3 regions of the Klebsiella variicola genome follow, and region 1 is predicted to be linked to each of the others. Evidence: predicted binding sites of a transcription regulator. Region 1 holds the regulator's gene; each other region holds the start of a gene.
What was found. The regulator CRP, encoded in region 1, controls carbon source genes, mostly activating them, when cyclic AMP is high. The targets are predictions, from matches to a motif close to ATGTGANNNNNNTCACAT.
Positions count from the first base shown of each region.

Region 2: SP68_RS07870 (CidA/LrgA family protein) is a predicted target of CRP. The motif match lies at 1,343-1,360, and genes of this name have one in related genera.
Region 3: idnO (gluconate 5-dehydrogenase) is a predicted target of CRP. The motif match lies at 1,966-1,983, and genes of this name have one in related genera.

Region 1 covers NZ_CP010523.2:411,941-415,219, forward strand. The annotation lists gene SP68_RS01835 (YccS/YhfK family putative transporter) at 1-901, opposite strand, end outside; gene crp (cAMP-activated global transcriptional regulator CRP) at 953-1,585, opposite strand; gene SP68_RS01845 (OsmC family protein) at 1,892-2,296, shown strand; gene SP68_RS01850 (phosphoribulokinase) at 2,352-3,221, opposite strand; gene SP68_RS01855 (YheU family protein) at 3,258-3,279, opposite strand, start outside.
Region 2 covers NZ_CP010523.2:1,650,912-1,654,190, forward strand. The annotation lists gene cdd (cytidine deaminase) at 1-76, opposite strand, end outside; gene SP68_RS07865 (CidB/LrgB family autolysis modulator) at 205-900, opposite strand; gene SP68_RS07870 (CidA/LrgA family protein) at 890-1,294, opposite strand; gene dusC (tRNA dihydrouridine(16) synthase DusC) at 1,653-2,585, shown strand; gene SP68_RS07880 (carbohydrate porin) at 2,943-3,279, shown strand, end outside.
Region 3 covers NZ_CP010523.2:4,652,114-4,655,392, reverse strand. The annotation lists gene SP68_RS21780 (YgdI/YgdR family lipoprotein) at 1-77, shown strand, start outside; gene SP68_RS21775 (NanQ anomerase/TabA/YiaL family protein) at 125-592, opposite strand; gene SP68_RS21770 (gluconokinase) at 589-1,119, opposite strand; gene idnO (gluconate 5-dehydrogenase) at 1,135-1,899, opposite strand; gene SP68_RS21760 (LacI family DNA-binding transcriptional regulator) at 2,136-3,128, shown strand.

The DNA.
Region 1 (3,279 bases):
GAGCCTCAATCTGTTTATCCATCTGAAAACGCTGCGGAAAGCGATGATAGAGAATATCATCCGCCAGCACGCGCAGGCGGGCAGCGACGGTTTGCGCATTCCAGCGGATCACCGCTTCGGCATGGCTGCGTTCCACCAGCTTTTGTACCTCTTCTGGCTGATGCAGGCTAACCGAAATATGTTCCTGTAGATCCAGCCCAACCTGGAACGCCCGCAGCAGACGCTTGTGGTCGTTGCGTTGGTTGGCGGCCAGCATATGCATCTGCTGATAGCACTGGGTAATCAGGTCGACTACCTTCTGCTGGCGGGTGAGCAGCGGCGGCAGGGCGGTCGACGGATCGGTATGCTGGGTCAACAGACTGTATTTGGCTTCACAATAGTCAGCCAGTTCCCGGTAAAGCAGGCTGAGCGACTCCCGCAGCGGCTGTTCGCGCCACAGCCAGAACCAGAGCCAGTTAAACACGCCGTACCACAGCGTACCGAAAGCGTAGATCAGCAGTGGTTCCCAGATGGGCATATTGCCCGCCAGGCTCAGGGTAAAGATAGCGGCGATCAGCGACGCGGGCAGCAGGCGCGCGTGCAGCGAACTGATCTCCGCGGTGACGCCGAGCAATAGCGCCAGGCCGCTGAGAATAAGCGGCAGGGGAATGGCCTGAGCGAGCAGCAACTGCACCACCAGACTGCATCCGGCAAACAGACAGCCGCCGATAATCAGACGTTTGAAAAAGCGCTTATGTGGGGTATCAAGACCGGCAATGTTGCAGCAGGCGGGCACTAAGGAAAACAACAGCCCCTGCTGGAGATGGCCGAGCAGAAGACCGATGGCCACAGGCAGACACAGCACCAGCGTTTGCCGCAGTGCATAGTTGACTTCCGGGTGGTAAATCAGCCTGCGCCACATGAGGGAAAAACAAGAACGGCGTACTGCAGGAGCAATACGCCGCTTAGCAACTTAACGGGTGCCGTAGACGACGATAGTTTTACCGTGTGCGGAAATCAGGTTCTGATCTTCCAGCATTTTCAAAATACGGCCAACCGTTTCACGAGAGCAGCCGACGATCTGACCAATTTCCTGACGGGTAATTTTAATTTGCATACCGTCCGGGTGGGTCATGGCATCGGGTTGCTTCGCCAGGTTCAGCAGCGTCTGGGCGATACGGCCCGTCACGTCGAGGAAGGCGAGGTTGCCCACTTTCTCAGACGTGACCTGCAGACGGCGAGCCATTTGCGAAGAGAGGCGCATCAGAATGTCCGGGTTAACCTGGATCAGCTGACGGAATTTCTTATAAGAGATTTCGGCCACTTCACATGCGGTTTTCGCCCGTACCCAGGCGCTACGCTCCTGACCCTCTTCAAACAGGCCTAATTCACCGATGAAATCGCCCTGGTTGAGGTAGGAGAGGATCATCTCTTTACCTTCTTCATCCTTGATGAGTACAGCCACGGAGCCTTTAACGATGTAGTACAGCGTTTCTGCTTTTTCACCCTGGTGGATCAGCGTGCTCTTTGATGGGTACTTATGAATGTGGCAATGAGACAAGAACCATTCAAGGGTAGGGTCTGTTTGCGGTTTGCCAAGCACCATGCGCGGTTATCCTCTGTTATAAGCTATCTCCGGGCGCCGACACTACACGGCGTCCGGGCATGCAATCGTATTGTTTCCCTATACCTGGGAAGCTGGCTGATGATTTTTCGACAGCCCGTAATGTGAACTCCTCTGCATACATGCAGTACATCAATGTAATACTGTAGCATCCAGACTGTTTTAGCATAGCTTTCGCCGCATGTCTCCTGGTGTCTCGCTTCAGCATGACGCAGGTCGCCTTCCGTTGCGAGAATTGTTATGTGCGCGTAATCTGACAGGAAAATTGCGATACTGGAGTTAAATTTTATGCAAGCGCGTGTGAAATGGGTTGAAGGGTTAACCTTTATCGGGGAGTCCGCGTCAGGACACCAGATTCTGATGGATGGCAACTCCGGGGATAAGGCACCCAGCCCGATGGAGATGGTGCTGATGGCGGCGGGCGGTTGCAGTGCGATCGATGTGGTTTCTATTCTGCAAAAAGGTCGCCATGAGGTGACCAACTGCGAAGTGAAGCTGACGTCGGAGCGCCGCGAAGAGGCGCCGCGTCTGTTTACGCATATTAATCTGCACTTTATCGTCACCGGTAAGGCGCTGAAAGATGCCGCGGTCTCCCGGGCGGTGGATCTGTCGGCAGAGAAATACTGCTCGGTGGCGCTGATGCTGGAAAAAGCGGTGAAGATCACCCACTCCTATGAAGTGATCGAGGCGTAGTCTTCGCCTGCCGTTGTGAAGCATCTCAACCCCGGCCTGGCCGGGGTTTTTTCTGTTAGCCGATCTTGCGGCCTTCCATCAGGCGCTCGACCAGCGGCGTCATGATAAGCTCCATCGCCAGCCCCATTTTACCGCCCGGCACCACCAGCGTGTTCATGTGCGAGATAAACGACCCCTGCAGCATCGCCAGCAGCCAGGGGAAGTCGATATTCTGCAGGTTACGGAAATGGATCACCACAAAGCTCTCGTCCAGCGAGGGAATAGTTTTCGCGGCAAACGGGTTGGAAGTGTCTACCGTCGGCACGCGCTGAAAGTTGATATGGGTGCGGGAAAATTGCGGGGTAATGAAGTTGATGTAGTCTTCCATCGAGCGGACGACTGAGTCCATCACCGCCTCCCGGGAGTGGCCGCGCTCGCTGGTGTCGCGAATAAGCTTTTGGATCCACTCGAGGTTAACGATAGGCACTACGCCGACCAGCAGGTCGACATGGCTGGCGACATCATGATGCGGCGTGACAACCCCGCCGTGCAGCCCCTCATAGAACAGTACGTCTGTCGGCTCCGGCAGCGGCTGCCAGGGGGTGAAAGTCCCTGGCACCTGATTCCACGGTACGGCTTCGTCATAGGTATGCAGGTATTTCCGCGACTGGCCTTTTCCGTGGCGGCCATAGTCGATAAAGGTCTGCTCCAGCAGGCCAAAGTCGTTCGCCTCCGGGCCAAAGTAGCTGATATGTTTGCCCTGATCCCGCGCCTTGCGGATCGCCATGTCCATTTCCGGGCGGGTGTAGCGATGAAAGCTATCGCCTTCCACCTCCGCGGCGTGCAGGTTTAGCTGCGCGAAGATTTTGCGAAAGGCAAGGCTGGTGGTGGTAGTGCCCGCGCCGCTGGAGCCCGTGACGGCGATCACCGGATGTTTGGCAGACATAACAACTCCCTGGTTAAACGATGTAGTGGCGTCGCCTTAGCCGTTAAACAGCGCGCGC
Region 2 (3,279 bases), 1.2 Mb from region 1:
CGGCGAGCATCGGGGCGATGGCCGCCTGCAGGTCTGCTGCCAGAGTCGTCAAAGCAGCTTGAAAACGTGAGTGCATAGCGTTGCCTCATAACAATGTAATGGGAAGCCAGTGTACGGGCGTCCAGCAGTCTCATATGTGATGAATATCTCATTGTTTATGCAACTTTGATTTGTTGCATTAAAAAATGTGATTTAAATCACAATTTATCCCACCACCGCGAGGATCAGCGGAAATAAGAACGGTGCCATCAACGAGGTGATGATCCCGCACAGCACCAGCGCCAGCGAGCTAAACGCCCCTTCCTGGTAGTCCAGTTCCGCACAGCGGGCAGTGCCGAGGGCGTGCGAGGCGGTACCCATTGACAGGCCGCGTGACGCTTTGGTGCGAATGCGCATCAGGTTAAGCAGCGTATGGCCGAATACCGCGCCGAGGATGCCGACAAAAATCACGCACACGGCGCTGATAGCCGGAATACCGCCGATGCTGCCGCTGACCGCCATGGCAATTGGCGTAGTGACTGACTTAGGCAGAATAGAGGCGGCGATTTGCGGCGTGGCGCCCATCAGCAGGGCGACGGTAGTACCGGTGATCATCGCCACGCAGCTGCCGATAAAGCAGATGGTGATGATTGATTTCCAGCGCGCGCGGATCTGGTGCAGTTGCTCATACAGTGGAAAGGCCAGCGCGACCACCGCCGGCTGCAGCAGATCGTTCAGGACTTTGCTGCCGGCAAAATAACGCTCATAGGAGATCCCGGTCAGCAGCAGAAACGGAATTATAACTACCATCGCCACCAGCAGCGGGTTGAGCAGCGGGAACTTAAAGCGGGCGGCCAGCCTGCGGGCGAGAAAAAAGACGATCAGGGTTAGCGGCAGCGACCACCAGATTTCATGCATCATTTTTCTTTTCCTTTTGCCCAATCACTTTACGTTCGCCATGCACCAGGTGAGAGCTCCAGCTCACCACCACAAACACCACCAGCGTGCTGATGGCGCAGGAGATGACGACTGGCCCCAGCTGGGCGCGCAGCAGATCCCAGTATTGCATCACGCCGACGCCGATGGGCACGAACAATAGCGCCATATAGCGGATCAGGATATTGCAGCCAGGATTGACCCACTGCGGCGGCATAATTTGCAGCGCCAGCAGCACGAAGAGGATCAGCATGCCGATGATGCTGCCGGGGATAGTGATGGGCAGCAGTCCGGCGATAAAAATTCCGGCGTATAAGCAGGCGTAAATCAGGACGAAGGCCCGCAGGTACTGCCAGATAATAGTCAGCGATTTACTCATGGTAATAACCCTTGATGAAGTGCATTCATCATACAATTAATCCCTAAAATGTGCTACCGATCACATCATGAATTCTACGCATAGCGCTGATAGCGTACGGGAACAATAGCCTCTCCCGGCAGGACCCGACAGCTCGCAGCTTAGGGTATATGGAGTCCCACGCTACCTTTTTGAACGAGGCGCGGCAAATAAAGGCGGCATGAGACGCCGCAGACTCCTGTAAAGCATAGAGATTATCTCCTCGCTTTGCCGCATTCGCCGAACGGGGAATGGCGTACGGCAGGCCGGACGCATTGAGCGCTTTCCACCAATGCCTGGAGGCGCTACCATAGCGCCTCTTTTTTTTCCGGATAACGATATGCGTGTTCTACTGGCGCCGATGGAAGGCGTGCTCGATTCGCTGGTGCGCGAGCTGCTGACCGAGGTTAACGATTACGATCTGTGCATCACCGAATTTCTGCGCGTGGTGGATCAACTGCTGCCGGTAAAATCGTTCTACAGGCTGTGCCCGGAACTGCATCATCAGAGCCGCACGCCGTCCGGCACCCGCGTGCGCGTCCAGCTGCTGGGACAATATCCCGAGTGGCTGGCGGAAAACGCCGCCCGCGCGGTGGAGCTGGGGTCGTGGGGGGTGGATTTAAACTGCGGCTGTCCGTCTAAGCTGGTGAACGGCAGCGGCGGCGGGGCGACGCTGCTGAAAGATCCGGAGCTGATCTATCGCGGTGCGAAAGCCATGCGCGAAGCGGTTCCCGATCATCTGCCGGTGACCGTCAAGGTGCGACTCGGCTGGGACAGCGGCGAACGGCGCTTCGAAATCGCCGATGCGGTGCAGCAGGCCGGGGCCAGCGAGCTGGTGGTTCACGGCCGCACCAAAGAAGATGGCTACAAAGCCGAACGCATTAACTGGCAGGCGATCGGTGAGATCCGCCAGCGTCTGACCATTCCGGTGGTGGCCAACGGCGAGATCTGGGACTGGCAAAGCGCCCAGGATTGTATGGCCGTCACCGGCTGCGATTCGGTGATGATTGGCCGCGGGGCGCTCAACGTACCGAACCTCAGCCGGGTGATCAAATACAACGAACCGCGCATGCCGTGGCCGCAGGTGGTTCAGCTGTTGCAAAAATATACCCGCCTGGAAAAGCAGGGCGACACCGGTCTGTATCATGTGGCGAGAATTAAGCAATGGTTAGGCTATTTACGCAAGGAATATAGTGAGGCGCTGACCCTGTTTAATGAAATTCGCGCCCTGCAAACGTCTGCTGAAATAGCGGCGGCCATCGCCCGCTATTAAACACCATACTGTTATTTGCTTCACATATTATTACTTGCCTGCCTATTGCTGGTAGGCATGAGTTGAATAAAGTGATAATGTGCGGTCAATCAATTCAGGATTGCTACTGAACCCAGGCAAAACCTAAGCACTTTCGTCATTCGTGGCGGAAAGTGCTTAGGTTTTTTTTTTTGCTAAAATTCAATGGTGAAAAAATGGTTATGTAAAACAATAGGTTGTAATTAACGTTTTCTCTGGCATCGTCGCGGTTTTATTACCGGCGGACGCCCTTTGCCATTCATTTTTTAAAAAAGAAAACAGGTAAATAAATAGCCTGGGGATCCCCTTTGTTTTTATTCAGTCACGGTGGATATCACAATGCATAACAAAAAAATAAATCAGCTTTTGATCGGCGCGGCGCTGGCGGCAATGGTGCCTGCCGTGAGCGCCGCGGAAACTCCGGCGTGGAACGGCAGCGTGCTGGGGTTCGAAGCCGGGCAGCAGGGGCTGCTGGGCGATATGCTGGGCATTCGTCCGATCCTCGAAGAGAACGGCTTTCATTATAATCTCGGGTATCTTAACGAGATGGCCTACAACGCCGGCGGCGGTTACGACCATGATAAACACCTGGCCTATATTGACCAGGTGGCGCTGACCTTTACCCAGGATCTGGAGCGCTGGACCGGCATACCGGATGCGCGTCTCGAAGGCAACA
Region 3 (3,279 bases), 1.3 Mb from region 1:
ACAAAAATGCCGAAACCGGCCGCGTGGAGCAGATTAACCGCGACCAGGTGAAGTCCATGGATGAGCTGGATAACTAATGGTTATCCCAGGCCCCGCGGGGAGTGTGCGGGGCCTAACGAGCGCGTTACAGTAGCGCGCGATCGATTTTAACCACGATTTTACGCAACGCTGCGCCTTGTTCGAGGCAGGCCATCGGGCGGTGTAATTCGCCAGGGAAGAGGATCGCCAGCTCTTCCGGGTAGAGATGAATCAGCGTTTCGCTGTCGATAGCCTGACAGAAACCGATATCCTGCGTCGTGTTGAAGTGACCATCTTCAACGACCGGCAGCCCTTTATTCCCGGCACCGATGATCTCTTCACCTTTCAGCACAATGTGAATGTCGAGATATTGACGATGATATTCCGGGCGTTGCTCGCTCAGCGGCCGGGTATGGCCTTCGACGACGGTAAAAAACACATTATCACTCTCGACGGTATATTTCCCCGGCGGCAGCGCGTGCGGTTGTTGCTGTAACACGGCCTGCAGCGCCTGGCGGATCACCGGCGGATAGAGCTCATTTTCGGCGGCGGCGGTTAAGGTATCGATAATCATGCCGGGATCCTCTGCGGTTGTTGCGAATGAAGTAACGTTAATGAGTGAGCGACAATACTGGCGATGTCGGGGGTAATATCGACGGCCAGAACATCGCTTTCACTGGCGTCTGGCGTCTCCAGGGCGGCGAACTGGCTACGCAGTAACGCTTCTGGCATAAAGTGGCCTTTACGCTGGCGCATTCGCTGCAAAATGCAGTCATAATCCCCGGTCAACCACAGGAAGCGTAGCTTCGCGTTCCCCTCACGCAGGCGGTCGCGATAGCGCTTTTTTAATGCGGAACAGACCAATACACCTGACTCGTTTTTCTGCTCAAGACTGAAAATGACGTCGGCGATACGCGTCAGCCACGGCTGACGATCCTCATCATTCAGCGGCTGGCTGGTGGCCATTTTGACGATATTGTTGCGTGGATGAAGGTCGTCGCCGTCGATAAATTTCGCTCCCAGCGCGTGGGCCAATGCCTGACCGACGGTGGATTTGCCGGTTCCGGAGACGCCCATCAAAATAATGCATTGTCCTGCCATCATGCGCTCCTTCTCTCAGACCGCGACCAGCATGCCGCCGTCAACGAACAGCAGATGGCCGTTGACGAAATTCGACGCGTTTGACGATAAAAAGACGGCAGCGCCGACCAGCTCCTGCGGATCGCCCCAGCGGGCGGCAGGGGTGCGTTTGCATAACCAGTCGGTAAACGCCTTATCCTCAACCAGCGTCCGGGTCATCGCCGTATTAAAGTAGCCCGGGGCAATGCCGTTGACCTGAATGTTGTGCCGCGCCAGCTCAACGCACATTCCGCGGGTTAGCATCTTCACCGCGCCTTTGGCGGCGGCGTAGGGGGTGATGGTGTCGCGCCCCAGCTCGCTCTGCATGGAGCAGATATTGATGATTTTTCCCTGCTGGCGGTCAACCATGCGCTTCGCGACGGCCTGAGAGACGAGAAATACCGCCGTCTGGTTAACTGAAATCACGTCATTCCATTCCTGCACCGGGAATTCGGTAAACGGGTGGCGGCGCTGGATCCCGGCGTTATTGAATAACACGTCAATCGGGCCAAGATGCGCTTCGATATTGGCAATGGCTTCTTCAACGGCCTCGGCATCGGTCACGTTAAATACCGCAGCATGGGCGGTGGCGCCTTCGTCGCGGAGCTTCATCACCGCATCGTCCGCTCGCGGGGCAGAAAGGTCATTAATAATGATTTCTGCGCCATATTGCGCCAGACCCTGAGCCATGACAAAACCGATCCCCTGTCCTGCGCCCGTAATTAAAATGCGTTTACCTTGTAAGCTGAAAAGATCGTTCATCTCGATATCCTGATTAGCGGCTGAAGAAAACCTGTGCCCTATCTCACGGATTTTTACCGGGGGAAACTGTGATGAAGATCACTCGGAACCGTGTTACAAAAAGGGGTTACTTTAAACGTGACGCTGCCGGTAAATCTCGCTGACTCAACAGGTTAACGGCTACGGACTGGCATTCTCTTTTGCCCCCCCGACAGGCATAATGGCCTGAAGCAGTCAGGTATTTGGCGGACACACAGATGAAAGCACAACGCATTACTCTCCATGATATTGCCGAGCTGGCTGGCGTAACCAAGATGACCGTTAGCCGCTATTTGCGCACCCCGGAAAAGGTGAAACCGGAGACGGCGGAGCGTATTGCCAGCGTGATAGCGGAGATCGGCTATCAGCCCGACCCGGATAATCCGGCGATGACCAGCGTCGCCGTGCCGCGGATTGGCGTACTCATTCCCTCCTTTCATAATCAAATTTTTGCCGATCTGCTGGCCGGCATCGAATCTGTTGCCGCCGGGCATGGTTACCAGACGCTGGTGGTGAATTACGACTACGATCGCCAGCGTGAAGAGGAGCAGATTGCCGCCGTGCTGGCGTTTAATGTGAAAGGACTGCTGCTGACCGAGTCGGTGCACTCCCTGCGGGCGGACAAGTATCTGAATGCCGCGAAGATCCCGATCGCCGAAGTGATGGGGCTGGCGGAGAATCCAGGACGCATCAACGTCGGATTCGATAACTTCCAGGCCGGCTTCGATATGACCACCATGCTGCTGGCCAGCGGTAAACGACGGATCATCTACTTCGGCTCGATGTCCGACGTCCGCGACGAGCAGCGTTATCTGGGCTACTGTCGGGCGATGGAGAGTGCCGGGCTGGCGGTGGGGCGCATTGCGCCGAATAAAGTCTCGTCGGTTTCCATTGGCACCGGCATGATGACCCTGGCGCGGCAAATGTACGCCGATATGGACGGTATCCTGTGCACTAATGACGACCTGGCGGTGGGCGTGTTACAGGAGTGCCTGGCATCCGGTATCAGCGTGCCCCAGGAGCTGGCTATCGCGGGCTTTCATGGCCTGGAGATTGGCCAGATCGTCTCTCCCCGGCTGGCCAGCGTCCTGACGCCGCGCTTCGAGATGGGTAAGGTGGCGACAGAGATTTTAATAAAGAAAATCAAAGGACTGCCCACCATTGAAAAGGTGGATCTCCACTACCGCCTGTCGATGGGCGAAACGATTTAACGGCCACCAGCCAGCGCCTGTCGTGTGTTAGCAAAAGGTTAATGCGCGCGCAGTCCATCGCCTGTCTGGTCGCCGTTTTGTCTTCACGATCACGCGTCCGGTAACATGCATTTTTAACACGATTCAGCGTGATACAGATCGCAAAATCCCC